DNA from 2 places in the Chelatococcus daeguensis genome. Region 2 is predicted to be linked to the other one. Evidence: predicted binding sites of a transcription regulator. Region 2 holds the regulator's gene; the other holds the start of a gene.
What was found. Region 2 encodes LexA, which represses DNA repair genes until DNA is damaged. Its sites were predicted from a motif close to TGTTCNNNNTGTGTTCNG; they were not measured.
Positions count from the first base shown of each region.

Region 1 (15,625 bases), 240 kb from region 2:
CCGGGCATCCTCGTCAATGTCAACTTCCCCGCCTGCGAGCCGCAGGAGGTGAGGGGCACGGCCGTCACGGTACAGGGACGGCGCGACCAGGCCCTTCTCAACATAGAGGAGCGCCGGGACGGGCGCGGCAATCCCTATTACTGGCTTGTCTTCGCCCGCGAGAAGAGAGAGGCGGGCGCCGGCACGGACCTGCGCGCCGTCGCCGAAAACCGCATCTCCATCACCCCGCTCGAGCTCGACCTGACGCACGAGCCGACCATGACGCGCTATGCGCGACTTTTCGGGTAATCCCGACGCCCTCGACGAAGCCGATGCCGACGCCGGGCCGGTGACCGGCGCGGAGGAGACGGTCGCCTTCCTGTTGAGCCTCAGGGCGAAGGGCATCCGCGACACGGCGGTGCTGAGAGCGATGGAGGTCGTGCCGCGCGACATGTTCGCGCCACGGCGCTTCGCCGATCTCGCGCGAGCCGACGTGTCGCTGCCGCTGCCGTGCGGCCAGACGATGACGGCGCCCGGCATCATCGCCGCCATGCTGAAGGCGCTCGCCGTTCAGCGGCATCACCGCGTGCTCGAGATCGGCACCGGCTCGGGCTATCTATCGGCCGTGCTCGGCCATCTCGGGCGCGAGGTCATTTCGATCGAGCGGTTCCGCACGCTGGCGCTTGCGGCGGCCGAGCGCGTCGCCTCGCTCGGCCTGTCGCACGTGCGCATCATGCCCGGCGACGGCCTCGGCATCGGCAATCTCGGCGGTACCTTCGACCGTATCATCCTCAATGGCCTTGTGCCGGCTGCACCGGCCACGCTCACGTCGACCCTGCCGCCGGGTGGACGCCTGGTGACGGCGCGGATCGTGGAGGGGGTCTCGCGCATCGTCATGATCGAGCGCGGAGCCGACGGGGAACTGGTCGAGACGTCGCTGCAGCCGGCGCGCATGCCGCCGCTGGCGCGCGGGCTGGCACGGGCGTTGTGACGGGCGCGTCCCCAGAGCTGTTCCGGCGGCTGTAGGATGACCGACGATGGCGCTGCCGCGGCCGACATCGAAACGGTTGCTTAACCTGAATCCCTTTTAATCACCCCAGATGCGTTGCGTTCTCGTGGGTGGTTCAATGGGTCAGAGCGTTGTCAACGAGCAGTCATGGCTCCTGGTGCGCCTCGCTGCTGTCAGCTTGGTTGCGGGCGTTGCGGCCGGCTGCAGCTCGGACGTGATGCGCTTTACGGAAGATCCGTTCTCGAACCCCTTCAAGGACCCCGGCGTGACCGGCAGCGTGCAGGCCTCGCCGCCTGCCCCCGTCGCCAGCCAGCCGCTTTCCTCTCCCGGCATGGCCTCCACCTACCGGCCGACGCAGCCTGTGCAGCCGGCGGCTTATGTGCCGCCGTCCCAGCCGGTGCGGGCGACCGGCGCGCCCCAGGCCGTCACGGGCAGCGCCAATGGCTGGACCGCACAGGGCGGCAGCGCCATCTATGTCGGCACCGGCGATACGCTCGCGAGCATCTCCGGCCGCTATGGCGTGCCGACGGCCGCCATCCTGGCTGCCAACGGCCTGACCAGCGCATCGCAGATCACTCCGGGGCGCCAGATCATCATCCCCGTTTACAATCCCGGAGCGTCATCCGTCGCCGCTGCCCCGCAGCCGGTGAGGGTCGCCTCCGCCGCCAATGCCGTGCCCGTCGCCGCGCCGGTGGCGGTTCCGGCTCCGCCGCGGGCGGCTCGCCCCGCAGCGTCTGTCAAGGCGGCCGAGCCGTTGGCTGAGAAGCCTGTGCAGGTCGCAAAGCTCGAGCCGAAGGCCGAGCCGAAGTCGCAGGAGATCAAGACGGTGCCGTCACCGCTCCCGGCCGAGGCGGCCAAGCCGGAAGAAAAGGCGTCGGAGCCGACCCGCACGGCGAGCCTCAATCCAGCCGAGGTTGCCGGCGGGCTCGAATTCCGCTGGCCGGCGCGCGGCCGCGTCATTGCCGGCTTCGGCGGCAAGGGCGGCAACGAGGGCATCAATATCGCACTGCCCGAGGGCACGCCCGTCAAGGCCGCCGAGAGCGGCACGGTGGCCTACGCCGGCAGCGAACTCAAGGGATACGGCAATCTCATCCTTATTCGCCACGACAACGGCTGGGTGAGTGCCTACGCTCACAACAGCGAGCTTCTCGTCAAGCGCGGGGAGAGCGTGCGGCGCGGCCAGACCATCGCCAAGTCCGGGCAGACGGGCAATGTCTCCTCGCCCCAGCTGCACTTCGAACTGCGGCGCGGGTCGAGCCCCGTCGATCCGATGCCGCATCTCGCGGGATTGTGAGGCGGACGCGGCGCCGGATGCGGCGATGATGATCGAGGCAAATGATCGGTGCGCGTGAGACCCCGCGCCGATCACAGGAGGCGGGCCCGGTGCGCATCGGGCCCGTTTTCTTTGGTTCAGGCCTCGAGCCTGATGCCGAGACGGCCCGCAAGATCCTGGACGAACTGCCAAGCCGTGCGGCCGGACCGGGCGCCGCGCGTCGTCGCCCATTCGAGCGCTTCGGCGCGCAGGCGCTCGCGGTCGTAAGCGAGGCCGAAATGCGCGGCATAGCCGTTGATCATGTCGAGGTATTCGTCCTGGCTGCACTTGTGGAAGCCGAGCCACAGGCCGAAGCGGTCGGACAGCGACACCTTCTCCTCCACGGCTTCGCCGGGGTTGATGGCGGTCGAACGCTCGTTCTCCATCATGTCGCGCGGCAGGAGGTGGCGGCGGTTGGAGGTGGCGTAGAAGATGACGTTCTGCGGGCGCCCCTCGATGCCGCCCTCGAGGACGGCCTTCAGGGACTTGTAGGACGTGTCGTCGCTGTCGAAGGACAGATCGTCGCAGAAGACGATGAAACGGTGCGGGTCCGCCTTGAGCAGGCTCATCAGGGCCGGCAGACTCTCGATGTCCTCGCGGTGGATCTCGACGAGCTTCAGCGACCGCTCGCCCTTCCGCCGCGCGAGCCGCTCGTTGGTTTCGGCGTGGATGGCCTTGACGAGCGAGGACTTGCCCATGCCGCGCGCGCCCCAGAGCAGCGCGTTGTTGGCCGGCAGGCCGCGGGCGAAGCGCTCGGTATTCTCCGCCAGGACGTCACGCACGCGGTCGATGCCGCGCAGGAGAACGAGGTCCACCCGGTTGACCTTCGGCACGGGATCGAGCCGGGCCGGGGAAGGGTGCCAGACGAAGGCGTCGGCCGCATTGAGGTCGGGGGCCGTCGCTGCGCGCGGAGCGATCCGCTCGAGGGCGTCGGCGATGCGCGTCAGCGTCGACAGGAGCGCGTCCCTGTCGGCGCTTGTTGGGGCGGGCGGTTGTGGGGGCATTCCTCGGCCTGTCTTTCCTCGTTGGACTTGTCGTCGCGCGTGCCCGGCGCGAGGACGGTGGCGATATTCGCACCGGAGCGGTCCTGCGACGAGCCGTGCGCACCGACGTGCGGGCGGTTTGCTTTCGGCGGGCTCATCGTTATAGTCCGCGCGCTCTAATAACCCTTTGCGCCGCATGCATGCCAGCGATGCGGTTTTTCGCCGGAGGTCAGTCAGTGATCACGCCAGCCTTCGCTCAGTCCGCCGGATCCGCCGGCGGGGGCGACATGCTCATTCAGCTCGTTCCGTTCATTCTGATCTTCGTCATCATGTGGTTCCTCATCATCCGGCCGCAGCAGCGGCGGGTGAAGGCCCACCAGGAGATGATCAAGAATGTGCGGCGCGGCGACACCATCGTCACCTCGGGCGGCCTCGTCGCCAAGGTGACCAAGGTGGTCGACGACGGCGAGATCGAGGTGGAGATCGCCGAGGGCGTCAAGGCGCGGCTCGTCCGTGGCATGATCTCTGAGGTTCGCTCCAAGTCCGAGCCGGTCAAGGCCGAGGCAACGAAGAGCTGATCGATACCGCGCGCGGCGACGGCCAGCCGTTGCCGCGCCTTGCCCTGCGTCAAGGCTGTCCCATGCTGCGCTTTTCGACCACCAAGGTCGTCATCATGCTCGCCGTCACGGCTTTCGTCTGCCTTCTGGCAGTGCCGAACCTGATGGCGCCCGATACCCGCACCGCGATCCGCCAGGCCGTTCCGGGCTGGGTGCCGTCGTGGCTTGTGCCGACGCAGGCCATCGTGCTCGGTCTCGATCTGCAGGGCGGCTCGCACGTGCTGCTCGAAGTCGATTCGAACGACCTCGTGCGCTCGCAGGTGGCGACGCTGCGCGACGACGTGCGGCGCGTCCTGCGGGAGACGCGGGTTGCGCCGCAGGGCGGCATCGTGGCGATGCCGCGCGGCGTGCAGCTGCGCCTCGCAGACGCGGCGGACGTCGAGAAGGTGATGCCGCGGCTGCGGGAGCTGTCGCAGCCGATCAGCAACGCGATCATCGGCCAGACGGGCGAGCGCAATATCGACATCACGGCGAACGGCGATTCCATCCAGCTCACGCTGAGCCAGGCCGGCGTCGACGAGCGCGTGCGGCGCGCCGTTGATCAGGCCATCGAGGTGCTACGCCGGCGCGTCGACGCCCTCGGTACGACCGAGCCGAATATCCAGCGCCAGGGCGCGGACCGCATCCTGGTGCAGGTGCCGGGCCTGCAGGATCCGCAGCGGCTGAAGGAAATCCTCGGCCGCACGGCCAAGTTGCAGTTCCGCTTCATGGCCGAAGGCGGGGCGAGCCCATTGGAGGTCGAGATGATGCCGTCGCGCGACAGCGGCGGCCAGATGATGCCGGTCGAGCGCCGCGTCATCGTCGAGGGCGAGGACCTCACCGATGCGCAGCCGGCCTTCGACCAGCGCACCGGCGAGCCCATCGTCAATTTCCGTTTCAATGTGCGCGGCGCCCAGCGCTTCGGCCAGGCGACGAGCGAGAACGTCGGCCGCCCGCTCGCCATCGTGCTCGACAACGAGATCATCTCCGCGCCGCGCATCCTGCAGCCGATCACCGGTGGTTCGGGCCAGATCTCGGGCAACTTCACGGTGGAGCAGGCGAACAACCTCGCCATCCTTCTGCGCGCCGGCGCGCTGCCGGCGAAGCTGACCATTGTCGAAGAGCGTACGGTGGGGCCGGGGCTCGGCCAGGATTCGATCGAGGCCGGCAGGCTCGCCGCCATCGTCGGCACGATCCTCGTCGCCATCTACATGATTGCCTGCTACGGCCTGTTCGGCGTGATGGCCAATATCGCGGTGCTCATCAACGTCATCATGATCCTGGGGCTTCTGTCGGCGTTGGGAGCCACGCTGACGCTGCCGGGCATCGCCGGCATCGTGCTGACGGTTGGCATGGCGGTCGACGCGAACGTGCTCATCTACGAACGCATCCGCGAAGAGCGCCGGATGGGGCGCTCGGTCATCTCGGCGCTCGATGCGGGCTTCAGCCGAGCCCTGTCCACCATCGTCGATTCCAACATCACGACGCTGATTGCGGCGGTCGTCTTGTTCCTGCTCGGCTCCGGGCCGGTGCGCGGCTTCGCCGTCACCCTCTCTGTCGGCATCGTGACGACGGTCTTCACGGCCTTCACCCTGACGCGGCTGATGGTGGCGTTGTGGTTCCGCACCCTGCGCCCGACCACCATTCCGCTTTGATCTGCTGGACCGAGTGAACGAAAACCATGCGTCTCCTGCGCTATATACCGGACGACACCAAGTTCGGCTTCATGCAGTATCGCCGGATCAGCTTTCCGCTGTCGGCGGTGCTGTCGGTCCTGACGATCGTGCTCTTCTTTGCCGTGGGCATGAATTTCGGCATCGACTTCCGCGGCGGCACGCTCATTGAGATGCAGGCGCGGAACGGCGTGGCTGACCCCGGCTCCATCCGCCAGACGGCGGGCGGGCTGGGCTTCGGCGACGTCGAGGTGCAGACCTTCGGCGGCCCCGACGAAGTGCTGATGCGCTTCGGCCTGCAGGGCGACAGCGAGCAGGCGCAGCAATCCTTGGTCAGCGCCGTGCGCGGCGCCTTCGAGGCCGACTATGAATTCCGTCGGGTCGAAGTGGTCGGGCCGCGCGTCTCGGGCGAACTCGTTCAGTCCGGCACGCTCGGTGTCGTGGTGGCGGTCCTTGGCGTTCTCATCTATTTGTGGTTCCGTTTCGAGTGGCAGTTCGCCGTCGGCGCGGTCATCGCCACGCTGCACGATCTCGTCCTGACCATCGGCTTCTTTTCGATCACGCAGCTCGAGTTCAACATGACCTCGATCGCGGCCATCCTGACCATCGTCGGCTATTCGCTAAACGACACGGTGGTGGTCTACGATCGCATCCGCGAGATGCTGCGCAAATACAAACGCCTGTCGCTGCCAGACATCATCGACATCGCCATCAATTCGACGCTCTCGCGCACGATCATGACGGCGACGACGACCTTCCTCGCCCTCCTGGCGCTTGCCGTCTTCGGCGGGGCGGTCATCGAGAGCTTCTCGCTCGCGATGATCTTCGGAGTCGTGATGGGCACCTATTCGTCGATCTTCATTGCCGCCCCGGTGCTCATCTATCTGGGGGCGAAGGTCGGTGGCGAGGGGGAGGCCGGCGAGAAGACGCAGGCCTCCGCGCCGCAGGCGGCGCCCTGACGGGAATTGAGCACGATGGCCGAGCGGCGATACGAGGGCTTCGTACCCGGCCGGCACCAGATCGATGCCTATGGCAACGGCGGCTTCCGTTTTGCGGACATGTCGCACAAGGGCTCGGTCCTGGCGCTGCCTTCCGGCGTCAAGGCATGGGAGGCGACATCGGGTCAGGGGCTCGCCCCGGCCGACTTCCTGGCCGTGCGTGCAGAAGCGGATGACATCGAGCTGCTCATCGTCGGCACGGGCGTCGAGCTCGTGCCCCTCAGCGAGGCCGTGCGCTGGCACCTGCGCGAGCTGCGCATCGCTGTCGAGGTGATGCCGACCGGTGCGGCGGCACGCACCTACAACGTGCTGGTGGCCGAAGGGCGCAAGGTCGCTGCGGCGCTCGTCGCCGTCGCCTGAGCCACCGCGCTGCAGCCAGAAAGGGCCCAGCCGTGAATGACGCCGCCATGCCGAACGTCGCCTTCGCGCATTGCGCCGAGGAGGTCCGCGGTCACGATCCGGACCGGTTCTTCGCCAGCTTGTTCGCGCCGGCCGGGAAGCGGCCCTATCTCCACGCCCTTTACGCCTTCAATCTCGAGATTGCCCGCGTGCGGGAGGTGGTGAGCGACCCGATGCCCGGCGAGGTGCGCCTGCAATGGTGGCGGGACGAGCTCGCGGGACAGGCGCGGGGCGATGCCGAGGGCCATCCGGTCGCCGCGGCGCTGCGGGAAACCGTGGCCCGCTTCCGGCTGCCCGTCGAAGCGCTCGTTGCACTCATCGACGCGCGCAGCTTCGACCTCTACGAAGACCCCATGCCAAGCCTCGGCGACCTCGAGGGCTATTGCGGCGAAACCGCATCGGCGCTGTTCCGCCTCGCATCCCTCATCCTCGCCGATGGCGGCGAGGCCGGGCCGGCCGATGCGGCGGGCCATGCCGGCGTCGCCTACGGCATCACCATGCTGCTGCGCGCCTTCCCTCGGCATGCGGCGCGCGGCCAGCTTTATCTGCCGGCGGATGTCCTTGCCCGTCACGGCCTTTCCCGCATGGAGGCTCTGGCGCGGGACGAGGCGGCGCGGCTCGCGCCGGTTCTCGCCGAGATGCGGGCGCTTGCCGAGGACCACCGGCGGAAGGCGCTCGCCTTCATCGCCGAGGTGCCGGGTGCCGTGCGCCCCGCCTTCCTGCCGCTGGCCGTGGTCGCGCCGTATCTCGCGCGGATGGAGCGGCCCTACGATCCCTTCCGCGACCTTGTCGAGGTGCCGCAATGGCGCCGCCAGTGGGCGCTGTGGCGCCTGGCGCGGCGGCTCGGCTAGAGCCGGATCCGACCAGACTGGTCGACCTGATCGACGAATCCGGCCCAAACTCCACAAAGGATCCTATTCGGCGGCCTGACGGTCTCGCCCGTCGAGCCAGGCGGCAAGGTCCGTCCGCGCGCGGTCGGTCAGCGCCTTCTTCTTGGCGACCGCCTTGTCTTTGCCGCGCAGGCGCCGTCCGTCCGTGCCCTTCGGCGCGGTATCGAGCGGCGGGAAGAGGCCGAAGTTGATGTTCATCGGCTGGTAGGACTGCGGGCCGCCGTCGATGGTGGCGATGTGGCCACCGGTGATGTGGTTGACGAGGGCGCCCAGCGCCGTGGTCGCCGGCGGCGGGTTGAGTGCCTCGCCGAGCCGCTCGGCGGCGGCGAAGCGGCCGGCGAGAAGGCCGATGGCGGCGCTTTCGACATAGCCCTCGCAGCCGGTGATCTGGCCGGCGAAGCGCAGGCGCGGCTCCGCCTTGAGGCGCAATGTGCCGTCGAGCAGCCGGGGCGAATGGATGAAGGTGTTGCGGTGCAGGCCGCCGAGGCGGGCGAATTCCGCATTCTCGAGGCCCGGGATCATGCGGAAGATGCGCGTCTGTTCGGCATATTTCAGCTTCGTCTGGAAACCGACCATGTTGAACAGGGTGCCGAGCGCATTGTCCTGCCGCAGTTGCACCACCGCATAGGGGCGCTCGTCCGGTTTGTGCGGGTTGGTGAGGCCGACCGGCTTCATGGGCCCGTAGCGCAACGTCTCGCGGCCGCGCTCGGCCATCACCTCGACGGGCAGGCAGCCGTCGAAATAGGGCGTGTCCTTCTCCCACTCGCGAAAATCGGTCTTCTCGCCGGCCAGCAGCGCATCGACGAAGGCCTCGTATTCCTCGCGTGTCATGGGGCAGTTGAGGTAGTCGGCGCCGGTGCCGCCGGGACCGGCCTTGTCGTAGCGTGACTGTGCCCAGGCGACCGACATGTCGATGCTGTCGCGGTAGACGATCGGCGCGATCGCGTCGAAGAAGGCGAGCTCGCCTTCGCCGGTGAGGGCACGCACCGCCTCGGCGAGCGCCGGCGAGGTGAGGGGGCCGGTCGCCACGATGACGCTGTCCCAATCGGCCGGCGGCAGGCCGGCGATCTCCTCGCGGGCGATGGTGACGAGCGGGTGCCCGGCGAGAGCCTGGCTCACGGCCCGTGAGAAGCCGTCGCGATCGACGGCGAGCGCGCCGCCGGCCGGCACCTGATGCGCATCGCCCTTGGCCATGATGAGGGAGCCGAGCGCCCGCATCTCCTGGTGCAGGAGGCCCACGGCATTGCTCTCGGCATCATCGGAGCGGAAGGAATTGGAGCAGACGAGCTCGGCGAGGCCTTCGGTCTTGTGGGCCGGCGTCATGCGCACGGGGCGCATCTCGTGCAGGACGACGGGCACGCCGCGCGAGGCGATCTGCCAAGCGGCCTCCGAACCGGCGAGGCCGCCGCCGATGACGTGAATGGGTGTGATCGTGGTCATGCCGCCTATGTGTCCGCAGGCCGGGCCCGCGTCAAGGCGCGCGCCGAGGCCTCGAAAACACGAACGCCCGCTCGTGGCGGGCGTTCCGAACAGACGGTCCGGTGGATGGGCGCAGCTGGCGAAGCCGCCGCGGTGCTCATCCTCAGACGGCAGCGTGCTTCTTCGCGACGAAGGGAATGTCCCAGCGCGAGATGCCGAGGTCGTTAAGCTCGCGGTCGGTCAGACGCGACAGCTCACGGACGGTCTCGCGGTAGCGAATGTACGCCTTGATCTTGGCGAGGATGTACGAAACGAACATGGGGCTCTCCTATTCTTGCGGTCGCGAACTGCTTGTCGCGCCGAACTGGACACACACTAGTTGTTGCGATGCAGCATATAAGTGCGGCAACGCACATTGAGGAGAGGCAAGTTCGTATGACAGACCCGCGTGGCCTGCATAACGGTGCGGCAACCTGTCAAGATTCAGGCACCGTTATGCCCTCTGCGTGGGCAACTGGCCGATTCGAGCCTATTCGGCAGCTTGTTTGCGGCTGCGAAGAGGCCGGCGCTCCAGCACCTCGGCGAGGAAGCGCCCGGTATGGCTCGCCGGCACCTTGCAGATCGCCTCCGGCGGGCCCTCGGCGACGATGGTGCCGCCGCCGTCGCCACCCTCGGGACCCATGTCGATCACCCAGTCGGCGGTCTTGATGACCTCGAGGTTGTGCTCGATGACGACGACGGTGTTGCCCTGGTCGACGAGCTCGTGCAGCACCTCGAGCAGCTTGGCGACGTCGTGGAAATGCAGGCCCGTCGTCGGCTCGTCGAGGATGTAGAGCGTGCGGCCCGTGGCGCGCTTCGACAATTCCTTCGACAGCTTGACGCGCTGGGCCTCGCCGCCCGACAGGGTCGTCGCCTGCTGGCCGACCTTCACGTAGTCGAGCCCGACGCGTGCCAGCGTCTCCATCTTGTCACGGATGGCGGGCACCGCCTTGAACAGCTCCTTCGCCTCCTCGACCGTCATGTCGAGCACGTCGGCGATGGACTTCTCGCGGTACTTCACCTCCAGCGTCTCGCGGTCGTAGCGCTTGCCCTTGCAGACGTCGCAGGTCACGTAGACGTCGGGCAGGAAGTGCATCTCGATCTTGATGACACCGTCGCCCTGGCACGCTTCGCAGCGGCCGCCCTTGACGTTGAAGGAGAAGCGCCCCGGCTGGTAGCCGCGGGCCTTCGCCTCCGGCAGGCCCGCGAACCATTCGCGGATCGGCGTGAAGGCGCCGGTATAGGTCGCCGGGTTGGAGCGCGGCGTGCGGCCGATGGGCGACTGGTCGATGTCGATGACCTTGTCGAGATGCTCCAGCCCCTCGATCGCATCGAAGGGGGCGGGATGCTCGATGGCGCCGTTGAGGCGCCGCGCCACCGCCTTGTAGAGCGTGTCGATGACGAGGGTCGACTTGCCGCCGCCGGACACGCCCGTGACGCAGGTGAAGAGGCCGAGCGGCACGTTGGCCGTCACATTCTTGAGGTTGTTGCCGCGGGCGCCGGCGAGCTTGAGCATGCGGCTCTTCTGCGGCTTGCGCCGCTTCGGCGGCACGGGCACCGAGAGACGCCCGCTCAGATATTGCCCGGTCAGCGAGTTGGGATCCGCGATAATGTCCTCGGGCTTGCCCTGGGCGACGATCTCGCCGCCATGGATGCCGGCGCCGGGGCCGACGTCGACGACATGATCCGCCGTCAGGATCGCGTCCTCGTCGTGCTCCACGACGATGACCGAATTGCCGAGGTCGCGCAGGCGGCGCAGCGTGCCGAGCAGGCGCTCGTTGTCGCGCTGGTGCAGGCCGATGGACGGCTCGTCCAGCACGTAGAGCACGCCCGTGAGGCCGGAGCCGATCTGCGAGGCGAGGCGGATGCGCTGGCTCTCGCCGCCCGACAGCGAGCCCGAGCCGCGCGAGAGGGTGAGGTAGTCGAGCCCGACGTCGAGCAGGAAGGTGAGGCGCTCGCGGATCTCCTTGAGGATGCGCCCGGCGATCTCGTTCTGCTTGTCGCTTAGCTGGTCGGGCAGGATCTCGAACCATCCCCGCGCCTCGGCGACCGACATCTGCGCCACCTCGCCGATGTGCCGGCCGTCGATCTTCACCGCCAGCGCCTCGGGCTTGAGGCGGTGGCCGCCGCAGGCGCCGCAGGGCGTCTCCGACATGAACCGGCCGATCTCTTCGCGGGCCCAGTCGCTCTCGGTCTCCTTCCAGCGGCGCTGCAGGTTGTTGACGACGCCCTCGAAGGGCTTCTTCACCTCGTAGGAGCGCAGGCCGTCGTCATAGGCGAAGCGCACGGCCTCGTCGCCGGTGCCGTAGAGGATGATGTCGCGCGCCTTCTCGGGCAACTCGTCCCACGGCTTCGAGACCGGGAAGTCGAAGTGCCTCCCCAGCGCCTCGAGCGTCTGGCCGTAATAGGGCGAGGTGGACTTCGCCCAGGGTGCGATGGCGCCGCCGCGCAGGGTCAGCCGCCCGTCCGGCACCACGAGGTCGGGGTCGATCTGCATCTCGTGGCCGAGGCCACCGCAGACCGGGCAGGCGCCGAAGGGATTGTTGAAGGAGAAAAGGCGCGGCTCGATCTCGGGGATGGTGAAGCCCGAGACAGGGCAGGCGAAACGCGAGGAGAAGACGAGGCGCCGCGCCTCGCCCTTGTCGTCCTTCTCGTCCGCGAATTCCATCACGGCGATGCCGTCGGCGAGCTCGAGCGCCGTCTCAAGCGATTCCGACAGGCGCGCGGCGATGTCGGGCCGCACGACGAGGCGGTCGACCACCACGTCGATGTCGTGCTTGAGCTTCTTGTCGAGCGCTGGGGCCTCGGCGATCTCGTAGAACTGACCGTCGATCTTCACGCGCTGGAAGCCGCGCTTCATGAAATCGGCGAGCTCCTTGCGGTACTCGCCCTTGCGACCCCGCACCACGGGGGCGAGGAGATAGAGACGGCTCTTCTCCGGCAGGGCGAGCACGCGGTCGACCATCTGGCTGACCGTCTGGCTCTCGATCGGCAGGCCGGTGGCCGGCGAATAGGGTACGCCCGCGCGCGCCCACAGGAGGCGCATGTAGTCGTAGATCTCCGTGACCGTGCCGACGGTGGAGCGAGGGTTCTTCGAGGTGGTCTTCTGCTCGATGGAGATGGCGGGGGAGAGCCCGTCGATCTGGTCGACGTCCGGCTTCTGCATCATCTCCAGGAACTGACGGGCGTAGGCGGAGAGCGACTCGACATAGCGGCGCTGACCTTCGGCATAGATGGTGTCGAAGGCGAGCGACGACTTGCCGGAGCCGGACAGGCCCGTGAAGACGACGAGCTTGTCGCGCGGGATGGTGAGGTCGACGTTCTTGAGATTGTGCTCGCGCGCACCACGGATGGTGATGGTGCGGGTGGCGGCCGCCTCGGCGGCATGGTCGAAGAGATCGTCGATGGGAGCCATGGATCACAAACCGGCTGAGCCGCGCCGAAGACTCGACGCTGCAGAAGAAGAGCAGTCACCGCACCACATGCGGGTTCCTGAGAACCCAGGAAACGCCGTCCTGCAGGGCATGCACGGCCGCATCCCTTCCGAAACGGCAATCGGGCCCGCAAGCGAACCCGATATAATGCGCCTCACGGCGATTGCCCACTGGAACCGGGTCGCCGCCGGCAGGCGCGGCCGGCATTCCTGCCCGCGTTGCTCGGCACGCCGTTGCAAAGGGCGGCTTGCACATTGCGAGTCGGAGCGATAAGAACATAGCAAGAACGATGAGACATGCAACTGTGGACAAGCCGTCATCCCGTCCGCCCGCCGCTATCAGGCGCCGGGGCGGCTCTGGTTTAAGGTCGGTGTCGAAACGAGCGGAGGTGGAGGTATGGCGGGCAGCGTCAACAAGGTGATCCTCATCGGCAATCTGGGACGCGACCCGGAAGTGCGCACGTTCCAGAACGGCAACCGCGTCTGCAACCTGCGCATCGCGACCTCAGAGACGTGGCGGGACAAGACGAGCGGCGAGCGGCGCGAGAAAACCGAATGGCACACGGTCGTCATCTTCAACGAGAACCTGCTGCGCGTGGCCGAGCAGTATCTCAAGAAGGGCTCGAAGGTCTATATCGAAGGTCAGCTCGAAACCCGCAAGGCGACCGATGCCTCGGGCGGGGAACGCTATTTCACCGAGGTTGTGCTGCGCCCGTTCCGCGGCGAACTGACCATTCTCGACAGCCGCGGCGGCGGCGGCGAGATGGGTGAAGACGGCGGCGGCTTCGGCGGCTCGCGCGGCTCGGATTTCGGCCGCGCCTCGCCGATGGAGCGCAAGCCGGCCGCCTCGGGCAGCACAGGCGGCTACTCTGGCGATCTCGACGACGATATCCCCTTCTGATAGCAAGGGTTTCACCGATGCTCGGGCGACGCAGGCATCCGCCGACGTCGCCCGAACTGCGTGAGAGACGAAGGACCGGGCGGCGATGGCGAGCGAGTACGATACGGATGCGATGGTAGCGGGCCTGTCGCGCTGGGTGCTGGAGGAAAGTCCGACCCGCGATGCGGCGGCCGTCAACCGCATGATCGACATCGTAGCCGCGGAGGCGCGGGGGCTGCCGATCGCGGTGGAGCGGCTGCCCGGCAAGCAGGGGCTCGGCGACACACTCGTCATGCGCGCTGGCCCGCGCACGGATGCCAAGGGCATCCTCATCATGTCTCATGTCGACACCGTGCATCCCATGGGGACCATCGACGGGCCGCTGCCGCTGCGGCGCGACGAGGACAAGCTCTACGGGCCGGGCATCTATGACATGAAGGGCGGCGCCTATCTCGCCCTTGAGGCCTTCAAGCGTGTGGCCGCGGCGGGATCGGCACTGCTGCCGATCACCTTCCTGTTCACGCCCGACGAAGAAATAGGCAGCCCCACGACGCGCGAGATCATCGAGGATGAGGCCCGCCGGGCCTCCTATGCGCTGGTGACGGAGCCGGCGCGCGACGGCGGCAAGATCGTTACCGCCCGCAAGGGGGTGGGGCGCTTCGACGTGCGCATCGAGGGGCGGCCGGCCCATTCCGGCACGAGCCACCAGCTCGGCCGCAGCGCCATCCGCGAGGCGGCGCGGCAGATCCTCGACATCGAGGCGATGACCGATTACGCGCGCGGCATCACCACCACCGTCGGCCTCATCTCCGGCGGCACGGCGGCCAACGTCATCCCGCACTTCACCTATTTCTCCGTCGACCTCAGGGTGATCGAGGATGCCGACGGTGTATCGGCGAGCGAAAAGATCCTCGCCCTCAAGCCATACGATCCGGACGTGAAGCTGACGATCACGGGTGGCATGAACCGCCCGGCCTATGTGAAGACCGACGAGATCGGCCGGCTGCTCGCCCATGCGCAGCATCTCGCCGCCGACATCGGTTTCGAGCTCGCCGATTCGCCCATGACCGGCGGCGGCAGCGACGGCAATTTCACGGCGGCGCTCGGCGTGCCGACCCTTGACGGCCTCGGCATCGACGGCGAGGGGGCGCATACGCTCCACGAATACGGCCTCATTTCCTCGCTCGCACCGCGCGGGCAGTTGATGCAGCGCCTGCTCGAAACGCTCGCCTGAAGGCACCGTTGCGCCTGCCCGGCAGGCTCCGGGCAAGCCTCGCCCCGCAATTTCGTCTCCGATGCGGCTTCACTCCCGTCGGCGTCCGGCCGGCGGGTTCTTGTGGCGTGCTTGCCGGAGGCGGGTCGGCTCACCGGCAAAGCTTGGGACGAGACGTCTGAGCATGGACGTGGAACGGGCATCGAAGCGCACGGCCGGGCAGGCGGCCCGCCAACGGCTGGAGGACGAACTTGCCTTCGTCGGTTTCGACCGCAAGGACCGGGAGCGGCTGCGGCAACTGAAGCCCGTGGTGGCGGAGGAACTGCCGGCGATTCTCGACGCGCTCGTCGATCATCTCGGCACCAGCGGCGTGGCGGGTGAGCTCTTCACGCGCAAGGACGTGCGCCGCAACATCCGCACCGTCCTCATCGCGCACTGGTTGCGCGTCTGCGATGCCCGCTTCGACGACGGCTATCGCCAGTCGGTTGGAGCGGTGGCGGAGATGTATGCCAGCCTCGGCCTGTGTCCGCGCCTCTGTCTTGCCGGCTATGCCCGTACCACGAGCGCCCTGACCCGCTCTGTTACCCGGGCGATCCTGCGCTCCCGGCATATCTGGGGCCACAATAGTCTCGGCGCCAATCTCGACCTGGCGCTCGACGCGCTGATCAAGGCCGCGATGTTCGATCTCGACCAGTGCATGGCTGCCATGGAAGCGCGCCGGAAGAGCGTGGAAATGACGCAGCGCGAGACACTTGCAGCGGAATTTGAAACTATGGCTTCAGGTCTGGCCGAAGCTGTGTCA
Region 1 covers NZ_CP018095.1:2,190,958-2,206,582, reverse strand. Annotated here, with positions in the region: gene surE (5'/3'-nucleotidase SurE) at 1-288, shown strand, start outside; gene BOQ54_RS10445 (protein-L-isoaspartate O-methyltransferase family protein) at 269-970, shown strand; gene BOQ54_RS10440 (M23 family metallopeptidase) at 1,107-2,282, shown strand; gene BOQ54_RS10435 (ATP-binding protein) at 2,399-3,304, opposite strand; gene yajC (preprotein translocase subunit YajC) at 3,571-3,861, shown strand; gene secD (protein translocase subunit SecD) at 3,924-5,534, shown strand; gene secF (protein translocase subunit SecF) at 5,561-6,511, shown strand; gene BOQ54_RS10415 (Mth938-like domain-containing protein) at 6,527-6,910, shown strand; gene BOQ54_RS10410 (phytoene/squalene synthase family protein) at 6,958-7,800, shown strand; gene trmFO (methylenetetrahydrofolate--tRNA-(uracil(54)-C(5))-methyltransferase (FADH(2)-oxidizing) TrmFO) at 7,864-9,279, opposite strand; gene BOQ54_RS10400 (DUF1127 domain-containing protein) at 9,422-9,577, opposite strand; gene uvrA (excinuclease ABC subunit UvrA) at 9,788-12,712, opposite strand; gene ssb (single-stranded DNA-binding protein) at 13,128-13,631, shown strand; gene BOQ54_RS10385 (M20 family metallopeptidase) at 13,717-14,844, shown strand; gene BOQ54_RS20370 (globin-coupled sensor protein) at 15,008-15,625, shown strand, end outside.
Region 1: a site for LexA is predicted at 13,003-13,020, ahead of ssb (single-stranded DNA-binding protein). Genes of this name have one in related genera too.

Region 2 (15,625 bases):
GCCCGCCCTGCGCAAGGACTTCCTGTTCGAGCCCTATCAGGTCTACGAAGCGCGCACGTGGGGCGCCGACTGCATCCTCGTCATCATGGCCTCCATCAGCGACGAAGAGGCGCGCGCCCTCGTCGCCGCGGCCGAGGAACTTACGATGGACGTCCTCGTCGAGGTGCACGATGCCGAGGAACTCGACCGCGCGCTGGCCCTCGGTGTGCGCATGATCGGCATCAACAATCGTGACCTGCGCACCTTCGAGACATCGCTCGCCGTCAGCGAGGCGCTGGCGCCACGCATTCCCTCCGGCCACATCGTCGTCGGCGAGAGCGGCATCTTCACCCATGCCGACATCGCGCGGCTCGCGGGTGTTGGCATCCGCACCTTCCTCGTCGGCGAGAGCCTGATGCGCCAGACGGACGTGACGGCCGCGACCCGCGCCCTCCTCTTCGGCGAGGCTGCAGCGGCATGACGCGGCTCACGCACGTCGACGCCTCGGGCAAGGCCAACATGGTCGACGTGGGCGACAAGGCCGTGACGCAGCGTATCGCGCAGGCGGAGGGCCATGTCGTCATGCTGCCGGAGACGCTCGCCCTCATCCGCTCGGGCGAAGCCAAGAAGGGCGACGTGCTGGCTACGGCCCGCATCGCCGGCATCATGGCGGCGAAGCGGACCCATGAGCTCATCCCCCTCTGCCATCCGCTGAACCTGACCAAGGTGAAGGTCGACTGCACCATCGACGAGGCGCTTCCGGGCGTACGCGTGACGGGCGAGGCGCGCGTCACGGGTCAGACCGGCGTCGAGATGGAGGCGCTGACCGCCGTCTCCGTCGCCTGCCTCACCATCTACGACATGGTGAAGGCCGCAGACCGGGCCATGCGCATCGAGGGCATCCGCCTCCTCGCCAAGAGCGGCGGCAAGTCCGGCGATTTCCGCGCCGGCGACCGGCCGGACGCGGAGAAGACGGCATGAGGAGGCCAGCTTGGCCCTGACGCCGGTCGCCGATGCGCTCGCCGGCATCCTCGCCGGCGCGAGCCCCGTTCGCGAGCACGAGACCGTGCCGCTGCACAGGGCCGCCGGCCGCACGTTGGCCGTCGACCTCGCCTCCCTGCGCACCCAGCCGCCTTTCGTCGCCTCCGCGATGGACGGCTATGCCGTGCGTGCCGCCGATGTCACGGCCGTTCCCGCGCGCCTCTCGCTGATCGGCACCAGTGCCGCCGGTCATGCCTTTGCGGGCGCGGTCCGGCCCGGCGAATGCGTGCGCATCTTCACCGGCGCGCCCCTGCCGGCGGGCGCCGACGCCATCCTGATTCAGGAGAATGCCCGCGCCAACGGCGACCAGATCGAAGCGCTGTCGACGGTGGCGGCCGGGCGCTTCGTGCGCGAGGCCGGGCTCGATTTTCGCGAAGGCGAGATCCTGCTGCAGGCCGGCCGGCAACTCGCCCCCTCGGCAGTTGCGCTCGCCGCGGCCATGGGCCATGCGGCGCTGCCAGTGGTGCGGCGGCCGCGCGTTGCCATTCTGGCAACCGGAGACGAACTCGTCCGCCCCGGCGAACCGAGCCGACCCGATCAAATCGTCGCCTCCAACACCTATGCCGTTGCGGCCATCGCCGAACGGGCCGGGGCCGAAGCCATCGACCTCGGCATCGCCGGTGACGATCTCGCCGCGCTCTCTGCCGCGATCGATGCGGCCAAGGAGGCCCGGGCCGACGTGCTCGTGACACTCGGCGGCGCCTCGGTGGGCGATCACGATCTCGTGCAGCGCGCCCTTTCGGCGCAGGGATGGCAGCTCGGCTTCTGGCGCATCGCCATGCGCCCGGGCAAACCCCTGATGCACGGGCGCCTCAGCGCCATGGCCGTGCTCGGCCTGCCGGGCAATCCCGTCTCCAGCATCGTGTGCGCGCTCATCTTCCTCGCGCCGCTCGTGCGGGCGCTGAGCGGCGATCCGGATGCGGCCGAAATCGCGACCCTGCCGGCCCGGCTCGGCAGCGATTTGCCGGCCAATGACGAGCGGCAGGACTATCTGCGCGCCCGCCTCGCGACGGCCGACGACGGCACCCTCGTCGCCAGCCCCTTCCCGCGCCAGGACAGCTCCATGCTGCGCCTCATGGCGGAGGCCGAGGCGCTCGTCGTGCGTGCGCCCCATGCCCCCGCCGCCCGGGCGGGCGAGCCCTGCCGCATCATCCGGCTCTGAACTTCGCCTCGGTCGAACTTGCGGAACACACCGGGAACGTCTAATCTCGTTCATGATTTGTTTTCGACTCGCATCGACAATGCGATTCGACGAGGGGGAGCGAGATCGCCGGCCATGCTGACGCGCAAACAGCACGAACTCCTGCGTTTCATCCACGAACGCCTGCGTGAGACCGGCGTGCCGCCGTCCTTCGACGAGATGAAGGAAGCCCTCGATCTTAAGTCGAAATCCGGTATCCATCGCCTCATCGTGGCGCTGGAGGAGCGCGGCTTCATTCGCCGGCTTCCGAACCGCGCCCGGGCGCTCGAGGTGCTGCGCCTGCCCGACGGCGTCGCCGCAGCCCCGCGCGGGCGCTTCAACCCGAGCGTGGTCGAGGGCGGGCTTGGCAAGGTGCGCGCGCCGGCGCCTCAGGCGGTCGAACCCGCTGTCCAGACAGTTGCGATTCCTGTCATGGGCCGGATTGCTGCCGGCACGCCCATTTCCGCCATCCAGAGCCGCAGCCACACCGTCTCGCTGCCGCCGGACATGCTGGGCAGCGGCGAGCACTTCGCGCTCGAGGTGCGCGGCGATTCGATGATCGAGGCCGGCATCCTGGATGGCGATACGGTCGTCATCCGCAAGCAGGATACGGCGAATACAGGGGATATCGTCGTCGCCCTGATCGATGACGAGGAGGCAACGCTGAAGCGCCTGAGGCGCCGCGGCTCCTCCATCGCGCTCGAGGCGGCCAACCCGGCCTACGAGACGCGCGTGCTCGGCCCCGACCGGGTGCGCATCCAGGGCAAGCTCGTCAATCTGCTGCGTCGCTACTGACGTCGGGCTCCTGATCCTCCCCGCCCGTCTCATCGGCTGACGCGGGCGATGGCCGGCCCGTCGCGGCGCCGGCCGCCGTGGACAACGGTCGTGAAGGAAGCGCCTGCATCCAGGCGCGGCGCTCGTCGGAGGGCAACTGGCCGATGAGCCGATCGCTGCCGCCATTCCCGAGGATGACGGCCATTGCGCCGTTCTCGCGCAGCTTCGTGCGGTCGATGACCACGGGCGCTGCACAGCCGGGCGGGACGGTGAGCGCAGTGACGAGGATGTCGGCCCGCCGGCAGTCCTCGACGAAGGCCGAGGGGCGGCGCACCAGGGCGACCATGCGGCCGTCGACCGCCTGCATGGTGCAGCCGTCGCGGTCGCAGAAGACTCCGCTTTTGAGGCTTTCGTCGCCCGGCTGCCTCGCATCGCCGTCTGCGCGCAGCCATTGGGCGACGACGAAGGACGAGGCGCGGCCGAGCACGGCGAGACGCCCCTCGACACCCCGGACGGCCGCGCTCGCACCGTTGCGGTCGACGAAGATGTCCGGCCGCGCCGCTCCCGCGGCGATGGCGAGGGCGGCGGCCGCGGGCACGGCGGCGAGCCAGCGCAGCGGCGAGATGCAGATGGTCAGCACGAGCAGCGCCAGCGAGAAGAGGATGAGCGCGCTGCCCGGAAAGGCCGGTATCGCCATCACGGACAGGCGCCAGTCCTGCATGGCGTGGGAGACCGCGAGCACGATGGCCGTGCCCTGCCCCATCAGCCACCAGATGGGCGCGTCGAGGCCGAAGGGGTTGAGCAGAACCCCGAGCACAGCCGCCGGCATGACGATGAAGGAGACGAAGGGCAGCGCGATGCCGTTGCCCACCACGCTCAGCGGCATCGCCGTCTGGAAGTGATAGGCGCCATAGGCCCCTGTCGCCAGGGAGGCGACCAGGGTCGTGACGACGAGGGTGACGGTCCATCGCCACGCATGGCACAGGGCGCGCGCGACCGGACCGAGCGACGCCTCGCCCCTGCCCGGACGGGCCGCCTGCCATTCCGCGAGCGCCACGAGACAGGCCACTGCCGAGAACGACATCTGGAAGCTCGGCCCGAGCACTGCCTCCGGCTCGAGGGCGAGACACAAGATGGCGGCGAACGCGAGATTGCGCATCGAGAGCGCCGGCCGGTCGGCGAGAATGGCGCCGAGCATGGTCAGTGTCATCATCAGCGCCCGCTGGGTGGCGACGTCAGCACCCGAGAACAGGCAGTAGCCCACGGCCCCCGCCATGGCCGTCGCGGCGGCGATCTTCTTGATCGGCCACGTGAGGGCGATGGCCGGAAAGAGCGCGAGGAGCGCGCGCACGGCCCAGAACACCGTGCCGGCGGCGAGCGCCATGTGCAGACCGGAGATCGACACGATGTGATAGAGGCCGGCGGCGCGCAGGGCCTCGTTGGTATCCTCGGTAATGAGGCCGCGCTTGCCGGTGACGAGCGCAGCCGAGACAGCCCCCTCCTGCCCGCCGGCGGCACGGGCGATGCGCGTCGTCAGCGCATTACGCGCCTCGTCAAGCCATGTTGCAAGGGCCAGGCGCCAGTCCGGCACGCGCGGCGGGGCACTGATTTCCACACGCCCCACAAGCGAGCCGACGGCGCCGATGCCGCGGAAGAAGGCGTCGCGCGTGAAATCATAGCCGCCCGGCCAGGCCGCCCCGGGCGGCGGCATCAGGCGAGCGGTGGCCTCGATGAAATCGCCGGCGCGCAGCCGGGCCGGCTCGCGCATCGACACCCGCACACGCGCCGGGCGCTCGCCGTCGCCGAGGTTGCCGAGCGTCTCGACCCGCACGACGGCCCGCGGCCCCTGAGGCCGCTCCTCCACGCTTTCGACGAAGCCGGTGAGCGGCGCGATGGTCACGCGTGCGAGCACCGGCGCCTCCACGCGCGCCGTCCGTGCCGCACCGGCGAGGAAGCCGGCGAAGAGAAAGGCGGCGGCAACCGCCGCGACGAAAGTCACATGACGTCGCGAAACGGCTGCCAATCCGACGGCGATGGCGAGGGCGGCGACAGGCGCCCAGACGCTCGGCTCGCGGTCGGCCGCGAAATAGAGCAGCACCCCGATGCCGAAGCTCACCGCCGCCCAAGGGAGCAGGCGCCGGTGCGTGCTCTCCTCGTCTAGGCAGCGGACAAGGAAAGGGGTGATATCGGCAAGGGACAGGCCACCAGCCCGAACGGCGCCGCGTCCGCCGGTCGCGCGATCGAGCACGGCGGCAACGGCACGGGCCTGGCGAGATCGTTCCGGCGGCATGCGGAGCGAGGAATTCCTTACGTCGGACGGCAGGTCATGCTACACGAGCGCCCGCTGCATTGAACCATCAAGTCGCCGGATTTTGCGAGCAGCAGAACCGAGGCATGCGGCACGCTCGCATCGATTCGCCACCGCCACCTTCCGAGAGTTCCGAACACCCATGTCAGGCACGGTCGTCACCCGCTTCGCGCCTTCGCCCACGGGCTTCCTCCACATCGGCGGTGCCCGCACGGCCCTGTTCAACTGGCTCTTCGCTCGCCACCACGGCGGCAAGATGCTGCTGCGGATCGAGGATACCGACCGGGAACGCTCTACCGAGGCCGCGATCCAAGCGATCCTGGACGGCATGACCTGGCTCGGCCTCGATTGGGAGGGCGAGGTCGTGCACCAGTTCGCGCGCGCGGCGCGCCATCGCGAGGTGGCAGAGGAGCTGTTGCGTCGGGGCAAGGCCTATTACTGCTACGCCACGCCGGAGGAGCTCGAGGAAATGCGCGCCCTCGCCCGCAAGGAGGGGCGGCCGATGCGCTACGACGGCCGCTGGCGCGACCGCGATCCCGCCGAGGCGCCGGCCGGCGTCAAGCCGGTGATCCGCCTCAAGGCGCCGCAGACCGGCGAGACGGTGGTGGACGATCAGGTCCAGGGCCGCGTGACGTGGCAGAACAAGGACCTGGACGACCTCGTGCTGCTGCGCTCGGACGGGACGCCGACCTACATGCTGGCCGTCGTGGTCGACGATCACGACATGGGCGTCACCCACATCATCCGCGGCGACGACCACCTGACGAACGCGGCGCGGCAGACGCAGATCTACGAGGCGCTCGGCTGGGCGGCGCCGGTGATGGCGCATATCCCGCTCATCCACGGACCGGACGGCGCCAAGCTGTCCAAGCGGCATGGGGCGCTCGGCATCGACGCCTACCGCTCGATGGGCTATCTGCCGGCGGCGCTGCGGAACTATCTCGTGCGCCTTGGCTGGAGCCACGGCGACCAGGAGATCTTCTCTACCGAAGAGATGATCGCGGCCTTCAATCTCGCCAGCATCGGCCGCTCTCCCGCCCGTTTCGATTTCGCCAAGCTGGAGAACCTCAACGGCCACTACATGCGCCTTGCGCCGGACGAGGAGCTTGTTCGAGCCATCGAGGCGCTGCTGCCGGAGATCGGTCCGGCCCGCGGCCTCGGCACCTCGCTGGAGCCGGCGCTGCGGGCCAAGCTCCTCGCCGCGATGCCTGGCCTCAAGGAGCGCGCCAAGACCCTGATCGAGCTCCTCGACAGCGCGTCCTATCTTTATGCATCTCGTCCCCTGCAACTCGACGAGAAGGCGCGCGGCATTCTCGACGACGACGCCCGGACCCGACTCGGCCAAGTGCTCCGCCGCCTCGAGAGCCTCGATGCGTGGACGCCGGCGGGAACGGAGGCTGCCGTGCGCGCGGCCGCCGAGGAGGCGGGCGTGAAGCTCGGCCTGATGGCACAGCCGCTACGCGCGGCGCTAACGGGGCGCTCCACCTCGCCCGGCCTGTTCGACGTCATGGAGGTGCTCGGCCGCGAGGAGAGCCTGGCGCGGTTGCGTGATCAGACCCGCTGACGGGCCTCCACCGGGCGGGTTGATGCGGCGCAGCAACGACTTCTCCCAAGGGTTGCGGCGCCGGCATTGTTGCCGGTCAAGTCCCGCTTCCGGCGCTGCTTGAACGCATGCCGCGAATGCGATACGCAGGCCTCGATCTTATCTCGATCGGATCGAAAAACCGCGGGACGGCGGAGCGGAAAGGCAATCACAGCCAAGGGGCAACCCCTGCCGATGAGCCGTTGTCCTGTGCGCTTTACCCGAAGAAAGGGGATGCATCCATGAGCGCAGGAACGGGCACGTTCTCCATCGACGGCAAGACTATCGACCTTGCCGTGCGAGAGGGAACGATTGGGCCGAGCGTCGTCGACATCGCGCCGCTCTACAAGAATGCCGGGATGTTCACTTACGATCCGGGTTTCACCTCGACCGCGAGCTGCGAGTCCAAGATCACCTATATCGACGGTGACGAGGGCGTGCTTCTCTACCGCGGCTACCCGATCGAGCAGCTCGCCGAGCACGGCGACTTCCTGGAAACCTGCTATCTCCTCCTCTACGGGGAGCTGCCCACGGCGAGCCAGAAGGCCGATTTCGACTACCGCGTGACGCGCCATACGATGGTGCACGAGCAGATGACGCGGTTCTTCCAGGGCTTCCGCCGCGACGCCCACCCGATGGCGATCCTCGTCGCCTCGGTCGGCGCCCTCTCGGCCTTCTATCACGACTCCACCGACATCTCCGATCCGCAGCAGCGCATGATCGCCTCCATGCGCATGATCGCGAAGGTGCCGACGCTTGCGGCCATGGCCTATAAATATTCCATCGGCCAGCCGTTCATGTATCCGAAGAACAACCTCGACTACACGTCGAACTTCCTGCACATGTGCTTCGGGGTGCCGTGCGAGGAATACGTGCCGAACCCGGTGCTCGCCCGGGCGATGGACCGCATCTTCATCCTGCATGCCGACCACGAGCAGAATGCCTCCACCTCGACGGTGAGGCTCGCCGGTTCCTCGGGCGCCAATCCCTTCGCCTGCATCGCGGCGGGCGTTGCCTGCCTGTGGGGCCCGGCTCACGGGGGCGCCAACGAGGCGGCGCTCAAGATGCTGGAAGAGATCGGCACGCCCGACCGGATCCCCGAGTTCATCGCCCGCGCGAAGGACAAGAACGATCCGTTCCGCCTCATGGGCTTCGGCCACCGGGTCTACAAGAACTACGACCCGCGGGCCAAGATCATGCAGCGCACGACGCACGAAGTGCTGAACGAACTCGGCATCAAGGACGACCCGCTGCTCGATGTCGCCATGGAGCTCGAGCGCATCGCGCTGCACGACGAATATTTCATCGAGAAGAAGCTCTATCCGAACATCGACTTCTACTCGGGCATCACGCTGAAGGCGATGGGCTTCCCCACCTCCATGTTCACCGTGCTGTTCGCGCTGGCCCGCACCGTCGGCTGGATCGCGCAGTGGAAGGAGATGATCGAGGATCCGTCCCAGAAGATCGGCCGTCCGCGCCAGCTCTACACCGGCGCGCCGCAGCGCGACTACACCCCGATCGCCCAGCGCTCCTGAGCGGTTCGGACCAACGAAAGGGCCCCTCGCGGGGCCCTTTTTGTTTTCTCGTCGTTCTGCCTCGGCTTCCTCGCTGCTCAGCGCCCGGCGACGGCGAGCACGATGCGCGCAGCCCTCTCGCTCGGTGCCTCGTCGCCGATGCGCATCGCCGCATCGAGGCGGGCGAGCGCGGCGAGCTGGGCCTGCCTTTCCGGCCCTTCCTCGATCAGCGGCGCGAGCGTGCCGGCAAGCTTCTCGGGCGTGCAGTCCCATTGCAGGCGCTCGGGAATGGCGCTCTCGCCGAGGATGAGATTGGCGAGGGTGATGGTCGACACGGTGAGGAGGTGCCGCACCTGGGATTCGAGCCAGCCCACCTTGTAGGCGACCACCATGGGCACGCCGGACAATGCAAGCTCCAGGGTGACCGTGCCGGAGGCGGCGAGGGCCGCGTGGGCCTGCCGGAAGGCCGCCAGCTTGGCCGCGGCGCCGTGGACGATCTGCGGCTTCACTGGCCAGGTGGCGACAGCGGCCTCGATCTCATCGGCGAGGTGCGGCACGACCGGCATCAGCCAATGCAGCGGCCGCCGGCTCTCGGCCTCGACCAACGGCAAGGTCTCGCGGAAGACCGGCATGAGCCGGGACACCTCGGAGCGGCGGCTGCCAGGCAGCACCAGAACCGTCGCGGGCGCCCCTTCGGCAAGGGCCGGCCGCTCCCCGCTTGCCGGGCGCAACTCGGCCAGCCGCTCGATGAGCGGATGGCCGACATAGCTGCATTGAGGGCCGCCGAGACGCGCGTGGGCCGCCGGCTCGAAGGGCAGCAGCGCCAATACGTGGTCGACATAGGCGCGCATCTTGCGGGCGCGGCCGGGGCGCCAGGCCCAGACGCTCGGGCTGACATAGTCGACCACCGGCAGGTCGGGCAGGCGCTTGCGCACCCTCTTCGCCACCGCATGGGTGAAATCGGGGCTGTCGATGATGACGAGGATATCCGGCCGGGCCGCCACGGCGGCATCGACCGTGCGATGCACCCGGTCGATGATCGTTCTGAGACGGCCGATGACGGCGGTGAAACCCATGACGGCGATGTCGTCGAGCGGGAAGAGACTCATCAGCCCTTCGCCGGTCATGGCGTGGCCTCCAACGCCCGAAAAACGGATGTCCGGATGCCGGGCCCGCAGCGAGCGCATGAGCTTGAAGCCAAGCTGGTCGCCCGATTCCTCCCCGGCGACGATGAAAACGTGCAATCCCGCCTGCTGCTGCATCAGCTCTTGATCCTGTCGTGCCGTCGCTCGATGCCGAGGAGGAAGAGGCCGCGCCGGTCCGCCTCGGCGATCGTGCCGGGCCCGTCGACGATCAGCGTTGCACCGGCGCCGATGGCGATGCCGGCAAGGCCGGCCCGCGCCGCGCAGGCGACGGTGCGCGGCCCGATGGTCGGCAGGTCGACGCGCAGGTCCTGTCCGACCTTCGCCATCTTGACCATCACCCCGCCGTGGACGGCGCGCAGGCGAGGGCTGCGCCGCAGGCGGCGCGCGCGCGCCAGCATCGCGTCGGTGCCCTCCGGTCCCTCGATGGCAACGACACGCCGCGCGGCAACGACCACCGCCTGTCCGACGTCGAACGGTGACAGTGCCTCGAGCACCCCCTGCCCGGCCGCCGCGGCCGCAAGGCTCGGCTCGTCGGGCATCACCGCGCCGAGAACGCCTGCGCCGGCAAGCAGCTCCGGCGCCAGCCGATCAATGCCGCCCACGGTAAGACCGCGTTCCTCGAGGAGACGGATAACGCCGGCGAGCAAGCCGTCATCCCCAGCCCCGAGGATCGCGGCGATCTCGTCGCGGTTCCGGAATGCCGCAAGCGCTCCAGCGAAGGCCGTGGGCTTCGGCCGATGCACTGTGCCGACGAGCACCACCTCGGCCGGCGCCCAAGCCTCGAGCTGTGCGAAGATACGCTTGTAATCAAGGATGTCGACGACAACGTCCGCTTCGCGGACAAGCCCGCGCTCGGCAAAGCCGCGCAGGGCAAGGACCCGAACGCTCCGATCGCGCCGCAACAGGGCTGCGCGAAGCAGGCCCGGCAGGGCCCCGCCGCCGGCAAGCAGGGCGACCGGTGCGCCAGCGGCCATGGTCAGTTCTCGTCGGAAGCCCGCGGAGTGCAGATGGAGCGCTTGCCGCCCTCGCGGATGAAATCGAGGATCTCATGCACGACGGCGTGGTTCTGGAACTCCGCCGCCACGTCCTCCACGCGCTCGCGCAGGCTGCCCTCGTCCGCGAAAAGCAGGCGGTAGGCGCGCCGGACAGTGTGGATATCATCGCGCGAGAAGCCGCGACGTTGCATCCCGACGATGTTGAGGCCCGACAGATAGGCACGGTTGCCCATCGCCATGCCATAGGGGATGAGGTCGTTCTCCAGGCCCGACATGCCGCCCACGAACGCATGCGCGCCAACACGCGCGAACTGGATGACCGCTGCCCCGCCGCCGATGATGACGTAGTTGCCAACGGTTACGTGGCCCGCCAGCATGACGTTGTTCGATAGGATGACATTGCTGCCGACGTGGCAGTCGTGCCCAACGTGCGAATTGGCAAGGAAGGCGCAGCGGTCGCCGATGACCGTCTTCATGCCCCCACCTTCGGTGCCGGGATTGAGCGTGACGCCCTCACGGATGATGCAGTCGCTGCCAATCTCGAGCGTCGAGGGTTCGCCGCGATACTTCAGGTCCTGCGGCTGATGGCCGATGGAGGCGAAGGGAAAGATCCGCGTGCGGGGCCCGATGCGGGTACGGCCCGCGACAACCGCGTGGCTGACGAGTTCGCAACCGTCTCCCAGCGACACCTGCGGGCCGACATGGCAATAGGGCCCGATGCGCACGCCCTCGCCGAGGCGCGCACCCTCCTCGACAATCGCCGTCGGATGAATCTGCGACATCAGCTCACTCTACGACCAGCATGGCGCTGACTTCAGCCTCGCAGACGAGCACGCCATTGACCTTCGCCTCACCACGATACCACCACATGTTGCGGCGATTGGCGAGCTTGGTCATGTGATACTCCACCGTGTCGCCGGGCACGACCGGCTTGCGGAACTTGGCCTTGTCGATGGTCATGAAATAGACCTCCTTCGGTCGCGCCTTCTGGGCGAGCTTGGAGGCCACGCACATGGCTCCGGCGGTCTGGGCCATGCCCTCGATCATGAACACTCCGGGGAACAGCGGACGGCTGGGGAAGTGCCCCATGAACTGCGGCTCGTTGTAGGTGACGTTCTTGATGCCGATGCAGCTCTCGTCGCCCTTCATCTCGATGATGCGATCGATGAGCAGGAAGGGATAACGGTGCGGCAGATAGCTCAGGATCTGCACGATATCGGCAGCCTCGAGGCCCGTGGTCGCATCGTTCATGTATCGTCGTCTCCCCGCACAACGCAGACGCCGGGCGCCCGCAGTGGTTCCTTATCCTTCACCGGCGTCGCCGCGCCGGGCTGCCAGGTTCTTCAAGGTCATCAGTTCCCGCAGCCAGACCCGCATGGGCTTGGCGGGCGAGCCGCCCCACCTGACGCCCGCAGGCACGTCGGTCGCGACATTGCTCGTCGCCGCGATCTGTGCGCCCATGCCGATGCGAACGTGGCCGACGACACCGACCTGACCGCCGAGGACGACGAAATCCTCCAAGGTGGCGCTGCCGGCGATACCGACCTGCGAGACGATGACGCAATGGCGGCCGATGACGACGTTATGACCAATCTGCACCAGGTTGTCGATCTTGGTCCCTTCGCCGATCACCGTGTCGCGGCTGGCGCCCCTGTCGACCGTGGTGTTGGCGCCGATCTCGACATCGTCCTGGATGATGACGCGCCCGATCTGCGGCACCTTGAGATGACCTTCGGCGCTCATGGCGAAGCCGAATCCGTCCTGCCCGATCTTGGCGCCCGCCTGCAGAATGACGCGGTTGCCTATCAGCGCGTGCTGCAGTACCACACCCGGCCCGATGGAGCTGTTGCGGCCGATGCGCACGCCGGGACCGACCACGGCATTCGACGCGATGACCGTTCCGGAGCCGATCTCGGCTCCCGGTCCCACGCTTGCCCCCGGATCAACGATGACGCCCGCCTCCAGCCGCGCCTGGGGATGCACATAGGCGCCGGGCGAGATGCCGTCGGCAGCGAACTGCGAGCCAGGCCGCACTGCCGCCGGATACATTGCCGTGAGCACCTTGGCGAAGGCACGGTAAGGCTCGGCGACCACGAGCGCGACGCAGCCGGCGGGCACCCGCGCGGCAAAACGCTTCGAGACGAAACAGGCACTTGCCTGCGTGACGTCGAGCGCAGCCGCATAGCGCGGATTGTCCATATAGGCGAGATCGCCCTGCGCCGCGCTTTCGAGCGGCGAAACTCCGCTCAACACCATCTGCGGGTCGGCGCCCGCAGGCAGCGTCACTCCGGTAAGAGACGCCACCTCGGCGAGCGTCGGGCGCACGGCCTGAACGAAGAACACCGGATCCGACATCGCCAGAAATGTCTTTCGCCTGAAACGGAAGCGGCCCTTGCGGGCCGCTTCGAGGAGAGCATCAGAAACTCGTGCCGCCCGAGAAGCGGAAGGCCTGGGTCTGATCCCCTGTCGCCTTCGACAGCACGAAGGCGTAATCGAAACGCAACGGGCCGAGCGGCGACTGCCAGAGCAGGCTCACGCCGACCGAGGAGCGGATCTTCTTGTCATCCCGGACGTTGAGGCATTCCGGCTCCTGGCTGAGCGGATTGGTGCCTGCCGCCGGGCAATAGATCGAGCCGTCGCCGTTGAGATCGAAGAACCTGTTGCCCTCGTAACCGAAGAGCGAACCTGCATCGGCGAAGACAGCGCCCCGCAGACCGAACTCGCGCGGCAGGCCGAAGATCGGGAACTGCACCTCGAGCGTGCCGCCGAAATAGGTCGTGCCGCCGAGCGCGTTGGCGCGGTAGTCACCGGTCATGTCGCGTGGCCCGATGCCGGACGGGGCGAAGCCGCGCACCAGCGAGGGGCCGAGGAAGAAGTTGTCGACAATGCGCAGGTCATTGCCGCCGAAGGCACGGATGTGACCGCCCTGCACCTTGATCATGCCGACAACGTCGTCGAACAGCTCGTGATAGTAGCGCGCCTCGGCCGTGGCGCGAATGAACCGCGAATCGCCACCAAGGCCAGCGATCTCCGGCTTCACCTCAGCATAGAAGCCGGAACGCGGATCGCGGATGTTGTCGAGCGTATTGTAGGACAAAGTGGCGCCGACCAGTGACGTCCAGGTTGTCCCGACCGCTTCCTTGACCGCGATCGACGCTTCGCCGTTCCACGTGCAATTCGGGTAGGTCGCCGTGCCGTTGGGATTGACCGGCGTCAGCCCCGGCAGCGGAATGGAGCAGTCGTTATACGGCTTCGAGTAGGTATTCGGGATCTTGAGCTCGGACTGATACAGGGAGTAGCGCAGCGTCAGCGTGACCTCTTCGGTGATCGGCAGGCCGAGACGCAGCTGCCCGCCGGTCACGCGGTTCTCGTAGCGCGAATAGTTGGTGTTGTCGGTGTACTTCGAGAACAGGTCGACGCCGAAGGCCATGCGCTGGCCGAGGAAGTAAGGCTCCGTGAAGGAGAACTCCACGCCCTGCGTGCGCTGACCCCAGGTGCCGGCGAGGCGGACATACTGACCACGCCCGAGGAAGTTCGACTCGGAAACCGCGACCTCGCCGATGAAGCCGTCGGAGGTCGAATAACCGCCCGACACCGAGAACTGGCCGGTGGACTGATCCTCGACATCCACATTGACCACCACGCGATCCGGCGTCGAGCCGGGCTCGTTGGTGATGCGGACAGTCTTGAAATAGCCGAGATTGTTGAGGCGCCGAACGGCACGGTCGATCAGCACCTGATTGTAGGCGTCACCTTCGCCAATGTCGAACTCGCGGCGGATGACATAATCGCGTGAGCGCGTGTTGCCGCGCACATTGATGCGCTCGATATAAACGCGCGGCCCCTCTTCCACCACGTAATCAAGGGCGATCGTGTGGGAGGCCGGATCGCGCGTGCCGCGCGGGCGCACAACCAGGAAGGGGTACCCCCGGCGACCGAGCTCAGCCGTCATGTTGGTGAGGGTCTTCTCGACGGCCTCAGCATTGTACACGTCGCCCGAGGACAGGCGCGTCAGCCGCTGCAGCTCCGCAGCCTGCACTTCCGGTACGGTTGAATCGACCGTGACACCGCTGACGCGATACTGCTGACCCTCGTCGACAGTGATGGTGACGATGTAGCCCTCGCGAGCCGCGTCGAACACCGCATCCGCCGAGACAACGCGGAAATCGGCATATCCGTTCTTCAGGTAATAGCGACGGATCAGCTCGAGGTCGGCAGAAATGCGATCAGGATCGTAGACGTCGGTATTTTTGAGGAACGACAGGAAATTCATTTCCGTCGTCGTCATCAGGTTGCGCAGCCTCGACGACGAGAAGGCATTGTTGCCGACGAAGTTGATTTCCTTGACGCCGGTCTTGTCGCCCTCGTCGATGGTGAAGACGACATCGACCCGATCGTTCGACAGCGGCACCACGCGGGCATCGACCTTGGCGAGGCTGCGGCCGCCGCGGCGATAGATCTCGCGGATGCGCTCAATATCACCGTCGACCACCGACTGGCTGAGGGGCGTGCGCGCCTGGGTCTGCATCTCGGGGCCGAGCTGCTCGGACTTCAGCTTCTTGTTGCCCTGAAACACGACGCGATTGATGAGCGGAGCGCCGACAGTCGCCGTCTGCGCACCCGCACGCGCGCCACGTGCCGACTGGGCGGTGGCAACCTGGGCGCTCGCAACGATGGCCACGCTGGCAAGGAGCACGCCCGTCAGGCGGCGCGCCACTCTGGCCCGGCGGTTGTTCACATTCCGCGTCATCAGGTGCCTACCCTCTTTATTCTTTCCCGAACGAACCGTCTCGATTGCCCGGAGTATGGGTCGAAGACGCTTCTACAGAGTTTACGCCGGTCTGCAAACGGGCCGAAGGCGCCATGCGCGCATTTTTCGAGCAAGCGTTGCCCGTCGGTCACGTCGCTCCGAGACCGAAAGCGGCGCCCAGATGCTGCAGATCGTTCCACGTCACGAAGAGCATGAGCATGAGCACCAAGGCAAGCCCGATTCTGAAGCCGATCTCCTGCGCCTGCTCGCTGAGCGGGCGTCCGCGCACGGCCTCGATGGCGTAGAATAGCAGATGGCCACCATCGAGCATCGGTACCGGAACGAGATTTATCAAGC
Region 2 covers NZ_CP018095.1:1,954,925-1,970,549, reverse strand. Annotated here, with positions in the region: gene trpC (indole-3-glycerol phosphate synthase TrpC) at 1-460, shown strand, start outside; gene moaC (cyclic pyranopterin monophosphate synthase MoaC) at 457-960, shown strand; gene BOQ54_RS09365 (molybdopterin molybdotransferase MoeA) at 971-2,182, shown strand; gene lexA (transcriptional repressor LexA) at 2,297-2,995, shown strand; gene BOQ54_RS09355 (ComEC/Rec2 family competence protein) at 2,973-5,264, opposite strand; gene gltX (glutamate--tRNA ligase) at 5,425-6,846, shown strand; gene gltA (citrate synthase) at 7,107-8,399, shown strand; gene lpxB (lipid-A-disaccharide synthase) at 8,477-9,640, opposite strand; gene BOQ54_RS09335 (LpxI family protein) at 9,640-10,497, opposite strand; gene lpxA (acyl-ACP--UDP-N-acetylglucosamine O-acyltransferase) at 10,500-11,300, opposite strand; gene fabZ (3-hydroxyacyl-ACP dehydratase FabZ) at 11,305-11,769, opposite strand; gene lpxD (UDP-3-O-(3-hydroxymyristoyl)glucosamine N-acyltransferase) at 11,821-12,873, opposite strand; gene bamA (outer membrane protein assembly factor BamA) at 12,935-15,268, opposite strand; gene rseP (RIP metalloprotease RseP) at 15,417-15,625, opposite strand, start outside.